Linked DNA regions of Magnetofaba australis IT-1. The protein of the gene in region 1 interacts with the protein of each later gene in a pairwise test. Links are inferred from orthologs where the notes say so. Each region holds a gene or a part of one and is shown on either strand. Other genes may lie near its edges. The genes, in order: MAIT1_RS16950 and mobA.

What was found.
Region 2: the proteins of MAIT1_RS16950 (region 1) and mobA interact in binary tests that used the Escherichia coli proteins (3 or more experiments, as listed by UniProt). The link is inferred for Magnetofaba australis IT-1 from one-to-one orthologs.

Annotation. Positions count from the first base shown.
Region 1 is NZ_LVJN01000020.1:1,081,786-1,092,692, reverse strand. The notes cover bases 5,468-8,350. They hold MAIT1_RS16950 (bifunctional molybdopterin-guanine dinucleotide biosynthesis adaptor protein MobB/molybdopterin molybdotransferase MoeA), read left to right. Parts: upstream 5,468-5,971; coding sequence 5,972-7,729; downstream 7,730-8,350. Other genes in these bases: MAIT1_RS16945 (methyl-accepting chemotaxis protein), read right to left, coding at 7,765-8,350; MAIT1_RS16955 (hypothetical protein), read left to right, coding at 5,468-5,954. In the rest of the region: MAIT1_RS16980 (GtrA family protein), read right to left, coding at 1-97; MAIT1_RS16975 (NUDIX hydrolase), read right to left, coding at 231-734; MAIT1_RS16970 (class I SAM-dependent methyltransferase), read right to left, coding at 738-1,889; MAIT1_RS16965 (LbetaH domain-containing protein), read right to left, coding at 2,028-2,684; MAIT1_RS16960 (glycosyltransferase family 2 protein), read right to left, coding at 2,694-3,707; more of MAIT1_RS16955, read left to right, coding at 3,858-5,467; more of MAIT1_RS16945, read right to left, coding at 8,351-10,038; MAIT1_RS16940 (SCO family protein), read left to right, coding at 10,081-10,818. UniProt on the Escherichia coli protein: Catalyzes the insertion of molybdate into adenylated molybdopterin with the concomitant release of AMP.
Region 2 is NZ_LVJN01000015.1:326,662-337,674, forward strand. What follows is about bases 3,082-6,070. They hold mobA (molybdenum cofactor guanylyltransferase MobA), read right to left. Parts: upstream 4,882-6,070; coding sequence 4,282-4,881; downstream 3,082-4,281. Other genes in these bases: MAIT1_RS03750 (YbaN family protein), read right to left, coding at 3,082-3,237; MAIT1_RS03755 (hypothetical protein), read right to left, coding at 3,393-3,725; MAIT1_RS03760 (hypothetical protein), read right to left, coding at 3,782-4,267; MAIT1_RS03770 (hypothetical protein), read right to left, coding at 4,903-5,709; MAIT1_RS03775 (radical SAM/SPASM domain-containing protein), read right to left, coding at 5,769-6,070. Also shown: MAIT1_RS21990 (HD domain-containing phosphohydrolase), read right to left, coding at 1-883; MAIT1_RS03735 (hypothetical protein), read right to left, coding at 962-1,765; MAIT1_RS03740 (rhodanese-like domain-containing protein), read right to left, coding at 1,881-2,303; MAIT1_RS03745 (hypothetical protein), read right to left, coding at 2,327-2,776; more of MAIT1_RS03750, read right to left, coding at 2,803-3,081; more of MAIT1_RS03775, read right to left, coding at 6,071-6,881; MAIT1_RS03780 (ATP-binding protein), read left to right, coding at 7,260-9,680; MAIT1_RS03785 (substrate-binding domain-containing protein), read left to right, coding at 9,667-10,563; MAIT1_RS03790 (hybrid sensor histidine kinase/response regulator), read left to right, coding at 10,672-11,013. UniProt on the Escherichia coli protein: Transfers a GMP moiety from GTP to Mo-molybdopterin (Mo-MPT) cofactor (Moco or molybdenum cofactor) to form Mo-molybdopterin guanine dinucleotide (Mo-MGD) cofactor.

The DNA.
Region 1 (10,907 bases):
CATAACAGCCCATGCCGAACAGCGTGTTATACGCGCCGCCGATAAGGTAGCGAATTTTGCGCGCATGTCGCTCAAGCTGGGAACGCCAATCTTGCATGAATATCCCGGGGCTTGTCTGAAGTAGGGGGAATAAAAAAAGCGGCCTTGACAGAGACGTCCAAGCCGCCGGGGATTGATCCTACTCTTGCGCAGCCCATGCGTCAATCACAGGATCTATCGCGCCCGCCCGCCTAGAAGTAGCCGCGATAGCCCGCCTGCACCGCCAGCAGATCATCCGGGCAGCCATCATGCCAGCGCCACTGGCCATCCTGCGGAGCATCCGCATCGAACGCCATGGTTGGATCGGGCTCGGAGGTAAGGCGACAACGTATCAACAGCGAGAGGAAATGGCCGCGCACATCGCGGTTGGGCGTCATCAACTGCTGGGTGAGAATGGGCTCGGCATCAAACGCCACCGTAGCGCCCAACTCCGCCATGGCGACTTTTTCGATGCGCTGCTCCATGTACTCCTTGAAGCGGATAATGCCGCCAGGGATATGCCACCCTCGGGGGTAGAACCCATCATCGCGCCATGTCAGCAACGTGTGCCCCGCTGGATTCTGAATCAGCAGATCCACATTGATCATGGGCGTTAAGCGGCTCACCAACAGGAACACATCCTCCGGCAGGCCGCTCTTGGCGTCATCCACCGCCGCATCAATGACCGCAATGGCCGCCTTGAGCGCTTCGGACATGCGTTACACCGACTCCAAACCATCCTCACGCAGGATGGCCACGGTCAGATTGGGGTCGTATTCGGCGCGCAGAATCCGCGCCACCTCGTCGGAGTAGCTGGCGCACATCACCAACACCGCATCCACGGGGTCTTCACGCAACTGGCTGGGCGCAAAGATCTCCAGGTGGCTGGCGGGGGTAAATCTACCCTGCTTGAACGGCGCCGAGTCCACCACGTAATCGCAGCGTTTGCCCAACCCCAGAAGACTCATCACCGCCAGCGCCTGATGCCCGGCGCCCCAGACCGCCACGCGGCCTCTGCCTGGAGCGGCGTCGAGCCACGCATGCACATCGGCATGGATCTTTTGTCGATAGGCGCCCAGTTCACTTAAATCCGTACGCTGACGTTTGCGTACATGGGCGGTGAGGATGTAGTCATGCCAAGTCTGCTCGCAGCGAATCACCTCAAAACCACACATGCCCAACATCTGCGTGAAGCTCTGTTCGGTGAAGTAGAGCAGATGATCGCCGATGAACTCCGAGAACAGCTTATCGCGTAGGATCATGTCGAAATTGGGGACTTCCAGCAGACCCACGCCGTCGTCGGTGAGGTTCAGGCAAGCGGCGCGCAGGGCTTTGACCGGATCGGGCATGTGTTCGATGAAGTTGAAGCTGAACACCGCCTGAAACGGCCCGGCGGCAAGCTGCTGATCGGGGCGTTGCAGATAGCCTTCGGAGGCCGTCAAACCCTCCTCGATACAGGCCGCTACGGAGCCCGGATTAAACTCCAGGCCATGGGGATTGAGACCGGCCTCTTTGAGCAGGCTGAGATATTCGCCGCGCCCGCAGCCAATCTCCAGCGCCGCAGCGTCTTGCAAACCATATTCGGCCACAAAAGCGGCGAATTGCTCGCGTCGATACACCGCCATCTCCGGCGAGTACGCCGCCGCCCGCACCACTTCGCGATAGTAGCGCACCGGCGGGTCGGAGAGCTGAATCGCGCCGCAGCCGGAACACTGACGCACGCGCAGATTGACGCCCATATCATCACCAACGGAGTCGGCATCGGGCATAAACTGCGCCGCCCCAGGCATATTCTCCAAGGTCAGCAGCGGTTCGGCGTAGAGCGCGCCGCCACACACGCGACAAGGGTAGGCGCTGATAGCAGTTGACATAGGGTACACATCGCTTTGCTGAAATGGTTCGTTGCCATTTAAAACAGGAATTCACGGCGCCAGTATAACCAGACTCCACGTAAAATGCGCCAAAGCAATGGCAAAACAGCCTGTTTTTGCCATGATCAACGACGAAATTCAATCTTTGTCGACATCCCGAATGGCCCGCGCCGGGCAGCCGACCGCCACTTTGCCGGGCGCCACATCGCCGATGACAGTCGCGCCCAAACCCACCAGAGCGCCGGTTCCAATCCGCACCCCCTCGCGCAGTTTGACGCCACTGCCGATGTAACTCCACGGCTCCACATGGCAGGCGCCGGAAATGGTCACATGGGAGCCCATCACCACCCCCTCGCCGATGTCGGCGTCGTGCGCCGCCACCGTTTGCGGCAGGATAATGCTATGCCGTGCAATGCGCGCCCCGGCGGTGAGCACCACACCGGCCTGAATCAGCACATTGTCGCCGATCATGCACTCTGGCCCCACCACCGCAGCGGGGTGAATCAGCGTTGCCCAGCGCTCTGATTTGAGATTCAGCGCCTCGATGATGGCGCGCCGTTTGTGGAAGTTATCCGGCCTTCCAGGAACCGCCAGCACCGCCGCGTCGGGGCGCTCGGCCAGCACCTCACGCCCGCCCAGCACCGGATAGCCGCCAAACGCCGAGCCCTTCTTGTCCGGGTCGTCATCGACGAACCCCAGCACGCTCCAGGTCTGGCGCTGGGCGTTGATCGCCTCCACCACTCCCACCGCTTCGCGGGCGTTGCCATTAAACGGAAACAGAATCAGCGGACGCATGGGCGATCCTTATGAGATTTGCGATGGAAACGGCGCGCCGCGCGCACGACTATGCGCCGGAGGATGAGCGGAGTCCGCCTCCACAAAATAACTGGGGCGTTTGCGCGACTCATCCAGCGTGCGCCACACATACTCGCCCAACAGCCCCAACATGATCATCTGCACCCCGCCCAGCACCAGCACGGTGGTCATCAGAGAGGGAAAGCCCGGCACCATCTCGCCGGTAATCAGCGTCACCGCGATCACCACGGCAGCATACAGCAGGCCCAGGGTCGCCATGCCCACGCCCACCCGGGTCATCATCTGCAATGGCAGACCGGAGAAGGCGAACACCCAATCCTTGGCCAGACGCACTTTGGCCTGGAAGCTCCACTTGGAGTGGCCCGAGGCGCGCAGTCGCCGATGATAGCTGATCGCCTCCTGGCGGAACCCCGCCCACGCCAACAGCCCGAACAGCGAGCTATTGCGCTCCGGGCAGGCATTGACGGCATCGGCCACACGGCGATCCATGAGAAAGAAGTCGGCTTTGGAGAGGTCTACGCCATCGGTGGGCGCGGCCCCGGCGGCAGTGAGCAGCAGATAGAACGCCCGCGCCATGGTTTTGTTGAGGAGGGCTTCGTCATTGCGGTCGGTGCGCAGCGCCCACACCACGTCGGCGCCGCCCTCCCAACGGGCGATCATCGCCTCAATGGCCTCAGGGTTATCCTGGCCATCGGCGGAGATGCACAGCACCGCATCGCCGCGCGCCTGCCGCAATCCAGCGCGCAAGGCGATATGGCTGCCGCTATTGCGGCTCAAGCGGATGGCGCGGACCTGGGGGTCGTTCAACGCGCGCACGGCATCAAAAGTGCCATCGCTGGAGTGGTCGTCCATTACCAGGATTTCGAATGTCGCGCCCAGACGGGTCAGATGACCGCTGATTTCACCGATGGTGGCGGCGATATTGTCGGCCTCGTTATAGGCGGGGATGACAACGCTCAGGCTCATATCCAACAACGACCCAAAAGAGTGGAGAGAATCCATTTTTCGACGCCGGTTTCCCAGCGTCCGCCGCAATACGCCAAATCACTTGAGCATAGCCGCCTGGATTTGTCCAGGCGAGGCGGCTTGACTTGGCTCCTATGGGGCGGGAAACTATCCGCTTTGCCTCTGCGTCGCCAGTTTGGAGCCTGCATGTCGTCAGCCCCCGCCATCGCCCTGTTTGCGCAGCGTCGCCGTCCGTGGGACTGGGCATTGGCGCTGCTGCTGCTGGCGTTTGCCTGGCTACAGGCGTTCCAGGCGCTGGATAACAACGGCAAACCGCGCAACTTCTTCAGCTACTACCATCCGCAGTTCTCCGCTGCGGTGATGGTGGGGTGCGGACGCGGCCTGCATGCGGTGGACCGCCACGTCAGCCCGGAGCTGGAACGCTTCCTCGCCTTCTCCGCCAGCCACCGCGCGCAGAGCTTTGACTGCGCCAACCTACCCGCCGACGCCGTCGCCGAGCCTCTCACCGGCTTCCAATCGGGCTACCGCAATCTGATGCTGATGCTGGGCTACATCTGGCAATGGAGCGGCGTCTCCTGGCCTGCGCTGTTTCCGTTTCTGGCGCTGTTCCATGGCGTCGCCGTAGTCCTGGCCTATGGCCTGTTCCGGTTGGTGAGCGCGCCGCTCATCGCCGCGCCCGCCGCCCTGTTTATCGCCATTGCGCCGCCGATTCTGTGGACTATCAAAACCTTCCGCGACTACTCGAAAATTCCGTTCTTCTTCGCCCTGTTCCTGATTTTGGGACTGCTGGCGCGGCGCGCGTTGAGTCCGTGGCGTCTGCGTGGATTGGCGCTGCTGGCGGGCGCCATCGCTGGGGTGGCGGTGGGCTTTCGCCCCGACGTGTATATCTTCCTGCCCGGCTTCATCCTCACCCTGGCGCTGTTTCTGCCGCCAATCCCCACGCCGCGCCCCTGGCTGCTCAAAGCGCAACTGATCGGCCTGCTGCTGCTGGGGTTCGTCCTGCTGGGACTGCCCACCCTCAAAGCCCACACCGGCGAGTCCGGCAGCGGCATCATGCCGGTGATGGGGCTGGGCAAAGGTTTCTCCCATCGGCTCAACGTCACCCACTCGGTGGCGGAGGTGAGCTACATCCACGCCGACCGCTACGCCCACGCCTTTGTGTTCGACTATCTGGAGCGCATCGACGGGCTGCATCTGACCTACGCGCCGGAGAATTCGGTGGATCTGCTCACCGCCGACTACTCCCGCGCCGGTCAGGCCTATTGGAACGCGCTGCTGGAGCTGATGCCCGGCGATCACATCACCCGCGCCATCGCCGCCGCGTGGCGGGTGCTGGAGATGGGGCCGCTGGGTCGCTACGGACCGCTGCTGTTCGCCCTGCTGCTGCTGCTGATCGCGCGCCGCTCGCCGCGACTGGCCATCTTCCTGGCCCTGGCCACGCTGTTCTTTGCCGGTTACAGCAGTCTGGTGTTCCTCGACCGCCATATCGGCCATCTGCTCATCATCCCCATGCTGTTCACCCTGTGGGCCCTGCAGGGGGGGCTCTCCTGGGCGCTGCAGCGACGCCCCGCGCTGGCCCAACAGGGTTGGATTGCGCCTCTGTGCATCCCCCCCGCCCTGGCCCCTGCGCCGCCATGGCGCGCGCAAATGCGCAATATGGCGCTCACGCTGATGGCCCTGGGCGCCCTCACCGCCGCGCCGCTGTGGGCCGCCCGCGCCTGGCAACAGCATGCTCTCTCGGGCTATATCCAGGAGATCTTAGACGCCCCGACTGAACCTATCGCCGCGCTGGAAACCCACTCCCTCACCGATGGCTGGGTGCGCCTGACCCACGAATCCCTCAGCCGTCCGCGCCGCACGCTGGACGCCACCGCCCAGGCCCACTATCTGCGCCTGCGCTGGAACGGCCCTGCCTGTGGGCTGACCGAGACGCCGCTGCGCATGCTCTACCGCGCCTCGCGGGAGGATTTCAGCCGCGCCACCGTGCTGCATCTGGGTGATCAACCGCTGACGCTGTTCTGGCCCATCTATCAGGCCGACTGGTCGCGCTTTGTGGGCATCGAACTGCCCGCCAAGGCGCGCAACTGTCTGGTCTCCGCCCAGCGTTTGCGCGATCCCCTGCCCTTTCCGGCGCTGCTGCTGCTGAGTCTGCCCGACGATTGGCGCGCCCGCCCGCTGTATCAGACCCTGGCGCCGCCGCAGTCGCCGGAACTGTTTGAACCTTCGCCTTTCTTTACCCATGACCGCGTGCGCGGCTTTAACGTGCCCGCCGGTGAAGGGTGATTGCTGGAGCCCTGGCCATGTTGAATATTCCCCTTCCGCCCCTGTTGGGCATCGCCGCGCAGAGCGGCGTGGGCAAAACCTCCCTGCTGGCCGGAGTGATTCCGCTGCTCAAAGCCGAAGGACTGCGCGTGGCGGTGGTCAAACACACCCACCACGACTTCGAGCTGGATCAGCCGGGCAAGGATAGCCACCGCCTGCGCCAAGCGGGCGCCGAACCGGTGATTCTGGCGGGAGATTCGCGCCTCTCCACCCCCGACGTGGCGGTGAGCGAGGAGGATGACCCGCTGCGCATCGCCTTGACGCAGTTGGCGCTGGACGCGCCGGACCTGATTCTGGTGGAGGGCTTTCGCGACCACCCCGATATCGCCGCCCGCCTGGAGGTGCATCGCGCCGCCGCAGGCAAGGCGCTGCGTTACCCCAATGACCCCAGCATCATCGCCATTGCCGCTGACCGGGAGCCCGACGGCGCGCCAATCCCGGTGCTGGAGTTGAACGACCCCGCCGCCGTCGCCGGTTTCATTCTGGAGTGGCGCAGCGCGCAGTGGAGCTTTCAGGATGACGGCCCGCTACTGGACCTGGACGCCGCGCGCGATCACATCCTGGAGCTGGTGCGTCCGGTCACCCGCGCCGAATCGCTGCCGTTGTGCGAAGCCCTCGGGCGCGTGCTGGCCGATGACGCCCGCTCCCCCATCGACGTGCCCACGGCGGACAACTCCGCCATGGACGGCTTCGCATTTCGTTTTGACGATCTGAATCCCGATGGCGGCGGCGTGTTGCAGGAGGTGGGAACCGCCGTTGCCGGGCATCCATTCACGGGCACCACGCCTGCTGGCGGCTGCGTGCGCATCATGACCGGCGCGGCCATGCCTGCCGATTGCGATAGCGTGGTCCCGGTGGAGAACACCCGCCGCGACGGCATGACCATCCACATCCAGCCCGGCCCGCGACGCGGCGGTCATGTGCGTCGCGCCGGCGAGGATATTGCCCAAGGCGCAGCCGCGCTTCACCAGGGCGAGCGCATCGGACCGGCGGGACTGGGCGTGCTGGCCTCCATGGGACTGGCGCGGATTTCGGTGTTGCGTCGCGTGCGGGTGGCGCTGTTCTCCACTGGCGACGAACTGCGCTCGGCCGGACAACCCATTGAGCCGGGTCTGATCTATGATAGCAATCGCTACGCCCTGATGGGTCTGCTGCAGCAGTTGGGCGCGGAAGTGGGCGATCTGGGGATTCTGCCCGATGATGAAGAGACCCTGCGGCTGGCCCTGCGCGGCGCCAGCGAAAACGCCGATGTGATCATCACCTCCGGCGGCGTCTCCATCGGCGATATGGATCTGGTGAAAACCGTACTCAAGGAGTTGGGCCAGCTGGATTTCTGGAAACTGGCCATCAAACCGGGCAAGCCGCTGGCGTTTGGCCGCCTGGGCGACGCCCTGCTGTTTGGCCTGCCGGGCAACCCGGTGGCGGCCATGGTGACCTTTCTGCAACTGGCGCGCCCGGCGCTCATGCGCATGGCGGGCGTCCCCAACTGGCGCGCGCCGCGCTACCGCATGCGCTGCCTGAGCGACATCGCCAAAAAGCCGGGCCGCGCCGAGTTCATTCGCGGCTACTATCAGCGCGACGCCATCGGCAACCTCACCGTCAGCAAAACCGGTCCCCAAGGCAGCGGCCTGCTCACCTCCATGGCCCGCGCCGACTGCCTCATCACACTACCGCGCGCCTCTGCGGGGGTGCGGGCGGGCGACTGGGTGGAGGTGGAGCCGCTGGGCGCGACGTAAACCCGACGCGGATTCCCGTCGCGCCGACGCACGGTTTAGCGGCTTGAAGCCTCCAGGAACAGCCCATCCAACTGCTGGAACAGCTGTTTGCGCTTCTCGTTAAGCGTCTGAATCCCCTGGCGCGCCTTGGATTCGTCGCCCTTGCCGCACGCCTCCTTCACCTGCCCGGTGAGCGCGTGGAGCTGTTGGTGCGCCTGCACCGCGCTCTGGAACTTGGGATTCTCGCCAAACAGGCTCTTGCCCTGGTTTTGCCACCAGTCGCCAAAGCCGCAGGCGACATCCTCGCCCATCTCCACCTCACGGCCGCGACTGACGTTCTCCATCTGATTCAGACAGCGCAGGTGCGACTCTTTGAGCTTGCGCACATCGAACAGTACGTTGGCCTGGTCGGCGGATTTACGCGTCGCCTGCAGACTGGTGACCGCTTGATGGATCTCCTCTGTGAGTACGCCGACATATTGAATGGAGCCGTCCAGATAGTGCACCCGACGCATGGTCTGCTGCATGCTGCCTTCAGTATTGCCCAACACCTTGGCTATCTCCTCGGAGGCTTGATCGGCCACCCGGGCGGATTGACTGGCGCTCTGCGCCTGTTGGGTGATGGCGCTGGCCATATCGGCGGCCTGGGAGGCGGCGTCGGCGATGCCCTCAATCCCCTCCACGGTGGTCTGCACCGAAGTGGAGACCTCATTGGCGGCGCTGGCCAGCTCATTGGCGTTGAGACTCACCGACTCCGCCGCAGTGGAGACCTGCCCCATGGTCTGGCTGATCTCCAGCACCGCGCGCTCCTGCTCATCGACGGTTTGAGAAATCTCCTTATTGGCTTCATACACCTTGAGCATCATCTCCGAGACCGACTTCGTCACCATCTCCGCCTGCCGACTCTCCTGCTGAATGGAGGTGGTGAGCTTGTCGATCAGCTTGGTCGCTTCGCCGGTTTGACTGGCCAACTCCTTAACCTCATTGGCCACCACGGCAAAGCCCTTGCCCGCCTCGCCAGCGCCCGCCGCTTCAATGGAGGCGTTGAGCGCCAGCATGTTGGTTTGCGAGGCGATGCTCTTGATGGCCTCAACCACTTTGGAAATCTCCAGGGTGGAGCCGATCAGGCGGTTCATCACCGTGGCGGTCTCCTGCGCCTGATTGTTGGCGTCGCCGCTGAGTTCATCGGCCAGACGGCAGCGATTGCGCACTTCGCCCAGAGAGGCGCTCATCTGCTCCATGGCCGCCGCCACTGTGCTCACGGATGTGGTGACCTCCCTGAGATTGGCGTTGACCGCGCTGATATTGCTGCTCATCTCTTCGGCGGCGCTGGCCATGGTGTTGGTGTCCTGGCGACTATGCTCCGTGGTTTGGGCGATGAGCCCCACCTGATCGGAGAGCGCTTTGACCTCGCGGCTGATGCTGTTCATGCTGTCATTGGCCGCATGGATGCTCTCTCTGAGCGCTTTGGCCTGCCCCAGCACCGCGCTGCTCTCTTTGGCCACCTGACTGGCCAGCGTGTGGGCCTTGTTGGAATCTTGATCCAACGGCGCTTTGAGCCGCACCAGTTCATTGCCGATGGCCGCCAGGCTCTCCGCCTGCAGGGTCACCTGATGATCCATGCGGGTGGCCTCCTGATGCGCTTGCGTGGCGCTGGTAATGGCCGCATGATTATTCCGGAACTGGTAGAAGAAGTACCAGGAGAGCCACAGCGCGGCGCCGGAGTTGAGCAGCACCAGCAGCACATGGTTGAGCAGATGCAGCCAGATATAGTCGGTGGTGGGCCAGATCGCCAGCGGATCGAAAATGGTCAGCAGCGTATGGTGGACGGCGGGGATCAGCGTGGCGATCAGCAGCGAGCGCCAGCAGAAGTAGATGGTCAGGATCACCACGGTGACGAAGTAGACCATGTGGCCTTCGAGGATGAAGCCGTCAGGCGAGCCGGTGGTTTGATGCACGAAAACCACCCATTGGTAGATCAAGGCCAGCGCAATTACATGCCGGGTCATCTGCCCGGTGGGACGCAGGTACCAAAAGATGGTGGTTGGCAGCGCGCCAACCAGCCCTGCAATCAGTCCAAAGGTAACGCGGCTGACGCCATCCACGGGGACCAGACCGCAGAAGCGGGTGACCACATTGGCGTAGTTGGCGTGGTTCTCCGCGCCATAGCCAATGAGCATAAACAGGGGAATGTAGGCCCACAGCACAATGATAAACGCCTTGCTGGCGTTTTGCCGCACCCGTTCCAGGGTGGGCGCAACCTCCCGCACATCCTCCCACACGGTTAATGTGCTGACCCAGGACTGCTTGGTTTGCGCCGTATTTTCCACAAGCCCGCCTCTCGTTACCCAACCGGTTAAGGGATCCTGACGATGTCGCCTGAACCCAACACAAAGCCTGTTCGTCTCAAAACGCTGATGATCACCATCAGCCTTGTTCTGCTGGGCTCGGTAGCGCTGATGGTCGGACTCAATCAGGCGCTGGAGCAGAACCGCCCGCCAGAGCAGGATCCTGCGCCCACATGGCTCCCCGTCTCGCCCGCCCGCGCCATTCAGCCCCTCGCCCTGGAAGGAGCCAGCGGCGTGGTCGACGCCACCGCCTTACAAGGAAAGTGGACGCTGTTGGCGGTGGGCTTTACCCACTGCGCCGATAGCTGCCCCATGGCGCTGCACACCATCTGGAGTCTGCTACAAGAGCAGAGGCTCCACCACCCCAGCAGCGCCCCGTTGCAAGTGTGGTTTGTCTCCATCGACCCCCAGCGGGACACCCTGGACCGCCTGAACGACTATGTGCAGGACTACGCCATTCCACCCCATGCGCCCGCCATCACACCGCTGCGCGGAGAGCTGCCCCAACTCCGCCGCCTCAGCGCGCTGTTGGGGGCGCAATTCAACTATCCGCAATGGCGCGACAAGGCGGAGTATCCGGTGTTGCACACGCCGGACATCTACCTGATCAACCCGGCTGGAGAGTTGACTGCGCGCTTCCCCATGCCGTTTTCCGTCGCGGCCTTGGTTGAAGGTCTCCAGGCCCATGGGTGGATGGCTTCCCCGCATCCGCACAAGGAAGACAATCCACATATGTCGCATACAATGGGTGACAAACATTGATAGCATGTCATCGCGCCGTCATGTTAGTGAAAATCCATTTAACCCCATCGCCACCCGACTGAATTCCCTAAACTGCGGAAAGTGCTGGG
Region 2 (11,013 bases), on another replicon or contig:
AGCGCATGGCCCAGGTCTGGTTGGCGTCATCCAGGTTGCTGAGCAGGGGCAGCGGCAGGGTGACAAGGCCCGATTTGGAGGGGATGTGCGCCTGCGCCAGCACCTGCTTCTGTCGATCCAGCAGCACCGCATGGGAGCCTGGCCAGTGGATGCGATGGGTCAGGAAGGCGTCCAATCCGCCCAGGGTCAGATCCACGCCGATGATTTCACCTTCATGATCACTGCTTTGAATCGCCGCGCTGATCCCCAACTCGCTATTGGAGTGGAACACGTAAGGGTCGGAGAAGGTGACCTCTTCAGACTGCATCGCTTTGCGATACCACGGGCGCACGCGGGGGTCGAAGGTGACCTCTTTGCTGATGCGTACATCCAGCATCCTGCGATTGGCGTCGAGAAAGCGCCAACTCTCAATGCTTTTGCCGTTGGAGCGATCGATGGCGCGCACGATGTAGGCGGTGTTGGGCGGCGCGCTGCGCGCCTTGGCGATCTGCGGATCGTTTAACGCGTTGATGACTTGCAGAAAATTCCCGTTGGGGTGCGACAGATAGACGCTGTAGACCGCCGGGGTGTGGGTCACGGCGACGATAAACGGTTGCGCCATGGGGTGGGCCAGACCGTTGGCGTCAATGGGCGTATGGCTGAGGGGATTGGAGATCTGAATGGCGGCGGTGAGCTTGGCGGAGTCGAACACGCTGCTCAGGTGTTTGGTCAGGATGCTGGCGCGCTCCTGAAAGTGCGACTTGGCGTTGACCTGAGCCGACTGCGCGCTCTGGTCGTGGACAATGGTGAGCACGCCTTTGAACAGAATGCCACAGCTCAGAATCACCAGCAGCATGATGCCGATGTGCAAGCGCACGCGGAAAAAGGGTGTTTTTGCCAGCATGGTCGAACCTTCCCCCAAAGGCGACTGAAATGGAGTTCGTGCTTCAACTATGCCTATCGGTTCGCCAATGGCAAAGGTTTACATATAAAAACCGTAGGGGGTGGGGATCGTCTCACGCCAGCCGCTAAAATGAAAATGGACATACCGCCGCAGCATGGGCGGCTGTGGCCAACTCTCCAGCTCAGCTTGTAATTCCTCGTTAAACCGTTCGATCTCCTCTTCTGACTGGCGTAGTTGGATACGCCAGCTCACCAGCGGGCCGGACTCGGTTTGATTCAGCTCCAGGGCCACGGCGGGTTTGCGCAGCACCCCGGCGGGGTAGACCTCCTGCGCGCGCAGCAGCGCCAGGGCGCGCTCCTGCACCTGTTGCAACGCCGCGTCGCTGATCTCGCGCTGGTCGAACAGCTCCAGCACCCCTTGCAGAAAGTGATACAGCTTGCGGTAGACCGGGGCCTGACTCTCATCCACCGAGCGGCGCATCCACTCGTGGGCCTGGTGAAACGCGCCGCATAAGATGGCGTCGCGGATAATCTGTTGAATCACCCCCTGATGCGCGGGGTCGACTTCATGAGCCAGGAGGGCGCGGTCGCGGGCGGCGGTGAAGAAGCCCAGTTTGCGCAGGGAAGCGCCATACTCCAGATGCGGCTGCGCCTGCCCGGGCAGCAGATTGATGTGGCTCTTGTGCCAGCTCTCCATCTGCGCCGGTTCGTGGTTGAGGCAGGCCAGACGCGCCAGGGAGAGATTGGCGAATTCGGGCTCGCTGGAGAGCTGCTGCTCGGCCTCCTTCTTCAGGCGGCGCAGAGTGAAGGGGTCGGGCTCCGGCGTTTGATTGAAGATCTTGTTGATCTGCCGAAGGGTGTCGTGGGCGGGCGTGCGCGGCATCGAATCGCCTCAAGTGTCGTCGCCGGGCGGCGCCCGGCGAACGGTGGAGGGGGCTTTCCATTGTGGGGGCGGTCGCCCCCACGGAGTCAAGCGTCCTCGGGTGTGAGCGCCACTCTCAGCACTGCACCCAGGGCAGCCCCTCTTTGCGCCAGCCGTTGAGAGAGGAGCGGTGGTGGTTGTCGTCGCGGTCGCCCTCGAAGCCGGAGACCACATGGGCCACGCGCTGAAAACCGGCCGCCAGCAGCGCATTGCCGGCGTCGATGGAGCGGTGGCCGGAGCGGCAGATGAGCAGCACCTGCTGATCCTTCCCAGCGTTCTGGCTCACCTCTTTGACGAAATCGGGGTTGATCTCAAACTCGGGGTAGTCCTGCCAGGGGATATTGATCACCCGCGCCGGATGGCCGACATAGAAGTGCTCCAGCTCCATGCGCACGTCGATGAACACCGTGCCCTCCTGCTGCGACAGCGCGTAGGCGTCGGCGGGGGAGAGGTGGTGCAGCTCCGGATTGGAGGGGCTGTGGGGGGCGGACGGCAGCATGGCGGTCTCCGATGGGTTGCGGGTTACTCCGGCAGGCGGATCAACGCCTGTTTCAGCCGGATGGGGCGGGTGGCGGGGGGCAGATCATCCTCCACTTCCAGCTCCAGGCGGGCGATCTGCTCGGCGTTCAGATGCTTCTGCGCCCAGCGCATCACCACGGTCTGTTCAATGTCGCCGCAGTGCATGGCGTGGTCGAGGGCCTGACCGAGCAGGAGCAGGCGTTTTTTCGCCGCCTTGTCCGATGCGCCCGTTTTATCCGGTTTGTCCGCCTTGTCCGCTTTCCTGTCAGACTTGGCGTCGCGGGTTTTGTTCTTGCGCTTGATCGGCGCCGGGGCGTCGCTCTCCTGGGGCAGCAGATGGTCGACCCAGGCGGCCTCCTCCATGGCGACCAACGCTTCGACGCTCTGGGCGCCGGTGAGCGCCACTTTTGGATGACGCTTGGTTTTGCTCTTCTTCAGTTTCTTCTTGCCCATGGACCTGCCTTGAGAGGGGAAAACGGCTATTGGGACGACGAGGCGTCGGGAGCGGCGGCGGCCTCCCAGTGCGGCGGCGGATAGGAGGGGCGCGTGAGCAGATAGCCGATAAGAATGGCCAGCGTAATCCCCACTGGCGCGGTCACCGACAGCGGCGCCTTGACCAGCAGCACCAAGCCGATGTAGCCGACGCTGATGGCGCCCACCGCCAGCAGTTTGCCCAGTCGCGAAATGACCCGATGCTCCACCCACTGCTGCAACGGTGCGCCGAACAGCGGGTGATAGTAGAGCCAGTCGTGAAAGCGTTGCGAACTGCGCGCAAAGGCCCACAGCGCCACCAGCAGAAACGGCGTGGTGGGCATCACCGGCAGCACCGCGCCGATCAATCCCAAAACGACGGCAAGCCAGCCGATGGAGAGGAACAGCCAGCGTCGCCAAGTGGGTTGCGCATCAATATCCATGGGCAGTCAGATAACCCGACAGGCGGTTCCGGGCAAGGGAAAACCGCCCCGGCGCACAAGTGTTAACGCGTACTGAGGATTTGTCTGGCGCGCGATGAAGGAAGTTCCGCGCGCGGAAGATTTGTGTGATTGCGGAATTCCGGGCGCAATCGGGCTCAATAGGGCGGAATCTGCACTGGATTGACGAAGGTGTGGATGGGCAGAGAGCCGCCGGGGACCAGCACATGCTCCTGGAAGTCGGGCTGCTGCGGCGTGGCGATGATCACCGGCATGATCATCATGCGTGGCGGGCTGGGGCGCGTGGGATCAAACCGCGGCAGATCGAAGGTGGGGCGATCGGCGGGCAGTCTGGCGGCGACTTTTTTCGCCGCTTGCGCCTTTTTGGCTTCGGGGCAGATCGCCTCGTCGGCGTGGGCGAGGCTCACAGACGCCAGCGACGGGGCGATGAACAGGGCGGCGGCGATGAACGTCATGGACAGGGCGCGCATGGCGGCTTCTCCATCGGTCTATGCGGTGGATGTCTGCGCGCGCCATCGGCGCCGCGCTATCCTGACCTATCGGTTGTGGCCCAGCGCCACACAAGCGCTTTCGCCAGGTCCGAAGCCGCCGTGGCGCTGGGGGCGGGAACCCGCGCCAGCGCCGCCCACGGCGACAGCGCGCACCAGGAGGCTTGCGGCGGGGAGTCGGCGGACCACTTGGGGTGGGCGTCAAACGCCCGCTGCACGGTGTCGCGCCACAGGTCGGCGGCGTAACGGGAGTCGGCGATGGCTGCGGTGACGGTGAGGATGGGCGTGGGGGTGCGCGTGCCGGCGATGGCGGGCATGGGCGGGGCCAGAATCGCGAACTGCAGCAGCGACGGCGCCGCCGTGCTGGCCACCCGCAGCGCGTAACCGGCGATGCCGGGCAGGGAGATCAGCGCGCCGCTGGCCATTTTGTCCACCATTTTCTCGGTCTCGCGGCGCCAGCGCGGCGAGATCTGTTCAATGTCCAGGGTCGATTGCAGCGGCGTATTGAGGGTGATCAGGCGCATGGCGTTCCGTGGGCTCAGAGCTGGTCGGCGATCTGCTCAAGTTGGGCAAACTGCTCGGGGTCATTGACGTTGGTGAACGCGGCGGGGCAATCGGAGAAGTCGGCGTGGGCCGCATTCACTTGCCGGGCCCAGCCGTTCAGACGCTTCTCGCCGCTGTGCAGACAAGCTTGCAAGGGGCGCTCCAGATCGCGATGGATCAGGGCGAAAGCTGGCTGTGGGCGGGTTCCGTCATGGGCGATGGCCATCAGCGCGCCGCTCTCGGCGCGGGCGCGCAGCAGGCGTTGGGCCAGGTCCAGCGGCAGCAGGGGGGCGTCGCAGGGGGCGGTGAGCAGCCAGTCGGCGGGGGTGTGGGAGAGTGCTGAGAGCACGCCGCACAGCGCGCCGCCATAGGGGCCGCCATCGTCGACAACGACCGGCGCGCCCCATCGGGCGTACTCGGCTGTATGGCGATTGGCGCTGATCAGCGCGCTGTGGGATTGCCCGCGCAGGCGCTCCAGCACATGCAGCGCCAGGGGCTTGCCGCGCCAGGGGATCAACCCCTTGTCGCGTCCGCCCATGCGTTGGCCGCGTCCGCCCGCCAGCACCACGGCGCAGATGGTCGCGGAATCCGCCATGCGCCGGGTCGCCGGACGCAGTTAGGCCAGCACCGTCAGGGCGTGGGACCAGTACTCATTGGCGTGGCCGAAGTGGCCGCGGGAGTTGACGGTGAGATTGTAGCCGTAAGCCTCAAAGTGGGGCGCGAACTCGTCGTTGTCATACTGCGCGCCGCTCCACATCAGCAGCGGCGGATAGCCATGGGGGCGCACCAGTAGATCAGGGATGGAGACGAACGCCGCGCACTGCTCCAATGCCCCGGCGAGCAGGAACTGCTCCGGCAGCGAGGCCATCTGTTCGCGCGCGGCGGGAACCGAATAGCCGGGCAGGCAGGGCAGCAGCACACCCACCACGACATCGTCGGCCATGCGCGCCAGCAGCGTCTCCTGACGCGCCCCCGGGGCGGGGGCGAGCTTGCCGCCAAAGCCGCCGATGTGGTGGTTGGTGAAGTCGTAGTCAGGCTGGACCTCGCCAAAGGCGGCGGCCACAGCGGGGATGTAGGTCTCCTCCACCGCCGCGCCCAGATCGGCGTAGGTCGCCCGCGGCAGCATGAAAGGGATCGCCTGGCTGGTCAGCACATCGGCGGTGTTGGGGTCGGCGCGCAGACTCGCCAAAGCCGCCTCCACCCGAGCCTGGAAGGCCGCCGCGTCGGGCGCGCCTTGCAGCGGCAATAGGCGCGTCAGACGGCTGTGGATGGCGGCGTAGTCGATCTGTTGCGGGTCGATCTTGAAGTAACCGCGGGAGATGGGGTGCGCCTCGGCTTGCAGGCCGACAGGGGGGATCCGCCGCCCGGTGTCGTCAAACAGGCGGGTGGGGGCGGCGGTCTGGGTATCGGTCTGGTCGAGCATGGCGTCCTTTCCGTGCGGAATTCAGCGTCAAGCAAAGCGTCTGGCGCGGGTCAACAAGATCAGGCGAACAGCGAATCGTTGTCGGAGAAGCCCTGGCCATAGGGGATCGGCAGGAAGGGCTGATCCTTGGTCTTGGCGGTGTGAATGGCGATGAACTTCTGATCCTCACCGATGAGGCAGTCGGGACGATGGGGCCCCAGCCACGGGTTGCGCATGCCGCGCGCCAGCACCTCTTTGAGCGGCGTTTCGCGCAGATTGCCCAACGAGAAGTCGATGTAGGGGCAGGGGGTCACCTCCATGGTGTCGGTGATGGTGATGATCCCTTTGACGGTGATGCAGCCCTTGTAGGAGCCGTAGGAGGGGGTCATGTGGGTGAAGACCTTGTACTCCTTCTCCAGCTCGCGCACGGCGTCGGCGTCCTCTTTCTCAATCACCAGGTCGGCGTGCTCTTCACACGAGCCGGTGGGCTTGGCGTAGCAGGTGTAGAGCCCCACGCCGCGATCGGTGGAGAATTTGCACAGGTCGCGGAACTCCTGGGTGCGGGCGCGTCCCTTCACCAGCACGGTGGAGAGGATCAGGTTGAGGCCGGCGTCGAGGCTGGCGTCGATGGCTTGCATCACGCGCTTATAGGAGCCCGGCATGTTGCGGAACTCGTCGTGGTCGCCTTCGATGTAGCTGTCCAGGGAGAGCTGCACCTTCTCCACGCCGATGGATTTCAGATGGCGCGCCTTTTCGTCATCCAGCAGCCAGCCGTTGGTGTCGGTGATGATGTAGTGCTTGTCTGGATCGATGGCTTCCACCACCTCATCGAAGTCCTTCATCAGCAGCGGCTCGCCGCCGGTCAGCACAAAGCGCGCCAGCCCCAGTTCGTCGGCCTGACGCGAGATTTCGCGCACGTCGTCCAGATCCATTTTGCGGCGCGAGTCTTCGATTTTGAAGACCTTGCGCAGATGACGATCCATATAGTGTTCCGCCGAGCAGTGGGTGCAGGTGAAGTTGCACAGATAGCTCTTTTCCAAGCGGATGATGGGGTTGATCTCGCCGCGCGCCTCCTGGGCGGAGATGGCGGCCAGCTTTTTCGCCACATAGGGTTTGCGCGCCATCAACTCATTGCGCTTGTTCTGTTCGTCCGGGTTCAGGGCGCAGTTGGCGTCTTCTACGATGGTGGTCATGGCTGAGGTATCCTGTGCAGTGGGGAGGGACCGCCAATGCGCGGGCGCTCCTCTCTGGTCAAAAGGACGCGCGCGCGGCGCGTCACATGGGCCATACGACTCTGTTTAACATGATCCACGCGGTTTGTCCGGGGATCGCGAACGAATTGTCGCATTCAATGATTGCGCCAAAGCCAGCGCATCCGCCAACCCTCTGTCGGGGTCCGGATGGAGAAAATTTGGACGACGGCGCCTAGGGAATTGGAGCGTGGCGACCGCGGTTGGGTTCCCTGTGGAGTCAAAGTAAGAAAAAAACATGTAAAAACTCAAAAATTAGGCGGAAATCAACTGTGTGATTCAGTATGCTTCAAGTGGGGTTCTCCAGCAAGAGGAGGGGGAATGACGGCTTCTACGCTTCCGCAAAGCTCCATGAACCAGGCGCTCACAGGGTCGGTATTCAACCGGGCGCTGGCGATTGTGCTGGCGATGTTGATCGCAGTGACTCTGCTGTGGCTGTTTCTCTCTTTGCGCGAGGCGCGTCACGACGCTCAGCTGATGCACGCTCTGGGCAGGCAGCGGGTGTTGGTTGCCGAGATGAACGCCGCCGGGCTGAACGTTCTGATTCGCAACAATACGCTGCGTTTCCTGGAGCGGCAAGTGGGCGCTTTGGACGACTATGTCTCCAGTCTGCGCAGCGTTTACGCCAGTGAGGTGACGCAGGGCTTCGCCCCGCGCATGGCCGACCCACTCGCCTTGGACGGGCCGACTCACATCCCCTCTCCCGCCACCTTTATTCGCATGGTCAATGCGCGCTTCGAGTCGGTTTCCGGGGCGCAATTGGAGATCCTCTCCAACAAGCCGATGAACCCGGACAAGGGCTTGCGCGACGAACTGGATCGTGAGGCGTTCCGGCGCCTGGCGCTGGATGGGGCGGAATTGGTTGCTTTGCCGCAGAGCCGCGACGGCAAACTCTTCATCCGCTTCTATGCGCCAGACCGCGCCACCTCGGAAACCTGTTTAGAGTGCCATCGCGCCCAGTTTCCCAACGCCAAAGTGGGCGATCTGTTCGGCGCGCGGCTCTACGTGTTGCCCTTCTCTGATGACGCCGATGAGGGGATGGCGGCGCTGCATCCCGGCAACACGCGGCATATGCAGTTGGAAGAGTCCTATATGGAGCTGCTCGCCGCGCTCAAATCCGGCGGCTACTACCATGAGAGAGGCCAGGAGCGGGATCGCCTGTGGCTGCCGCCATTGAGCGCGCCCGCGGCGCAGGCGTTGATCGTGCGCACCGAAGATGCGTTGGTGCGGCTGGATCAGGCGTTTCACGCCCTCTATGTCGGCGATACCGCGTCGCAGGCGTATCGCCAGTCCCACCGGGCGTTTATCGAGCACGCGGATACCCTTTCACATTTGAGTGAAGAGCTGTTTGCTCTGTATGAAACACGGGTGGCGACGCATCGCCGAGAGGTGATGCGCGCCGCTGTGGCGTGCGCGCTGGTGATGTTCCCATCGCTGTTCTGGTATGCGTGGCGTATGCTCAATAGACGGCGGCGTGAGCAGATGCTGTGGCGTCAGGCCGAGGAGCTCAATCATCTGGTGGATGCGCGCACCCTTGAGTTGCAGCAGGCCAAGGAGCAGGCGGACGCCGCCAATCAGGCCAAAAGCGAGTTTCTGGCCACCATGAGCCATGAGATCCGCACGCCCTTGAACGCCATTCTCGGCATGGGCGAAATGGTGGCCTCCACGCGTCTGGACAACGATCAGCGCGAGTATGTGCAGATCATTCGCCGCGCGGGCAATGCGTTGCTGGAGACCATCAGCGATATTCTGGATCTGTCGCGCATCGAGGCGGGCCAGTTGGAGCTGGAGTCGATCGATTTTGATCTGCCTGCGCTCACCCACGGCGCCTGCGAAGTTCTGGGCGCCTGCGCGCGACAGAAAGGGGTGGATGTCGTCGCGTATGTGTCTGAGGATGTGGGGTGCAACTATGTGGGCGACCCCACGCGTTTGCGGCAGGTGCTGGTGAATTTGGTGGGCAATGCGGTCAAGTTCACCAAGGAGGGGCGCATTACCGTGGAGGTCTCCCGCTTGCCGTCGGAGGGCAGCGACAACGAGCGCTTGCAGTTTCGGGTCAGCGATACCGGCATGGGCATCACGCCGGCCAAATTGGCGTTGATCTTCAAGCCGTTCACTCAAGCCGACGCCTCCATCACCCGCAGCCATGGCGGCAGCGGTCTGGGACTCTCCATCTGTAAGCGTCTGGTGGAGATGATGGGCGGCGGCATCGTAGTCAGCAGTCAGGTGGGGGTGGGCAGCGTGTTCACCTTCAGCGTAGCGCTCAAGCAGGCGTTGGCGTCGCCTGCTGTGGGCGAATGGCGCGAGGCGGAGCCCGACCCGCAGGCGAGGAGTGCCACAGCGCCGCGCAGCATGCGAATTTTATTGGTGGAGGACGAGCCTGATAACGCCAAACTGGTGCAGGCGTTCTTGAAGGATCTGCCCCATGAGTTGACCTGGGCGGAGAACGGTTTGCAGGCGGTGGAGCTGTGCCAAAATGAGCGCTTTGATCTGGTGCTGATGGATATTCAGATGCCACAATTGGATGGCTATGCGGCCACCGGGCGGATTCGCACATGGGAGCAGCGCCAGGGGCGCGAACGCTGTCCCATTGTGGCGTTGACCGCGTTTGCTCTGCAAGAGGATGTGGCGCGCTCAGAGCGCGCCGGATGTGACGGCCATCTGGCCAAACCCATTCGCAAACAGGGGCTATTGGATGCGATTGAACGCTATGCAAAACGACCGCAGGACGATGCGCCGCATTAGCGCTTGGCGACGCGCGGCGCAACTGCTGAGCGTGGCGGCGCTGCTGCTGGCGAGCGCCAGCGCGCAGGCGGCGCAGATCACCTGGGCGGGCTGCGGCATCACCAAGAACGGCATCACCAAGGCGCTGGCCACCGCCTATGAGCGCAAAACCGGGGTCACCATTGAGGTGCGCGGCGGCGGCGCCCTCAAAGGGCTGCGCGATGCGCGCGCCGGGCGCGTGGACGTGGCGGGGAGCTGTCGCTACGCGCTGCCCGTGCCGCAGGAGGCGGGCGCCAACATGATCCCGGTGGCGTGGGATGGGCTGGTGATGATCACCGCGCGCGACAATCCGGTCACTGGGCTCACCAGCCAACAGACGCGGGATGTCTTTGAAGGGCGCATCACCAACTGGAAGGCGTTGGGCGGACGCGATGAGCGCATCGCCCTGTTCACCCGGCGGGGGAAACTGAGCGGCGTGGGGCATATGTTCCGAGTGATGTTCTTCCGCAACCCGTACCAGGAGTATCCCACCGCCGAGGAGGCGCCGCGCTCTTCGGGCTTGATCGAGATGCTGGTGGGCAAAGGCAGCGGTGGTTTCGGCCTTTCCGGGGCCTCCAGCGCGCACAAACGTCCTGAAGTGAAAATGTTGTCACTGGATGGGGTGTATCCCTCTCAGGACAACATCGCCTCTGGCCGATACTACTTGATACGGCCTCTCTATTACGTGTTATCCGATAGCGCTTCGCCACAAACGCAAGGGTTTATCGATTTTGCGCTGAGCGCAGAAGGCCAAGCCATTGTCGAGGCCGAAGGGGTGGTGAGCTTGGCCCAGGGACGGGGTTTGACCAAACTGTTCAAAGAACGCTTCGGCGCGCAATATTTGGCGGCGCCGCTACGGGATTAACCCGCGCGCGGGGGCGATCGCCACGAGAGCCGCGCCAGGGGCGTTACGCGCAAGACGACAGAATCCGTTCTTCATCGGTCGCATGATTTCAGGCCGGGGAAAGGCATTATGAGCATTCGCATCACCCTTGTGCTGTCGTCTGTGCTGATCATCATCCTGTTGGGGTTCAGCATGCTGGCCGCCTCCTGGTTGGAGGAGCGGGTGGTGCAGGACGCCAAAAACGCGCAGCAGCTTGAGCGTCACGTCAACCAGCTGGAGATGGTGGCCAAGTCGGTGGACGATGCGCTGTTGCTGCACGGACCCAGCGTGGCGCTGCAGAACATTCGCGAGCGCGTATCGCGCTATGAGCAGTCGCTACTGGGCATCACCTCCACCGACAAACTGCCGCTGCAGACCGTGCAGCGGGTGCGCCAGGAGGTGACGCCGTTGTGGCGCAACTATCGACGTCTC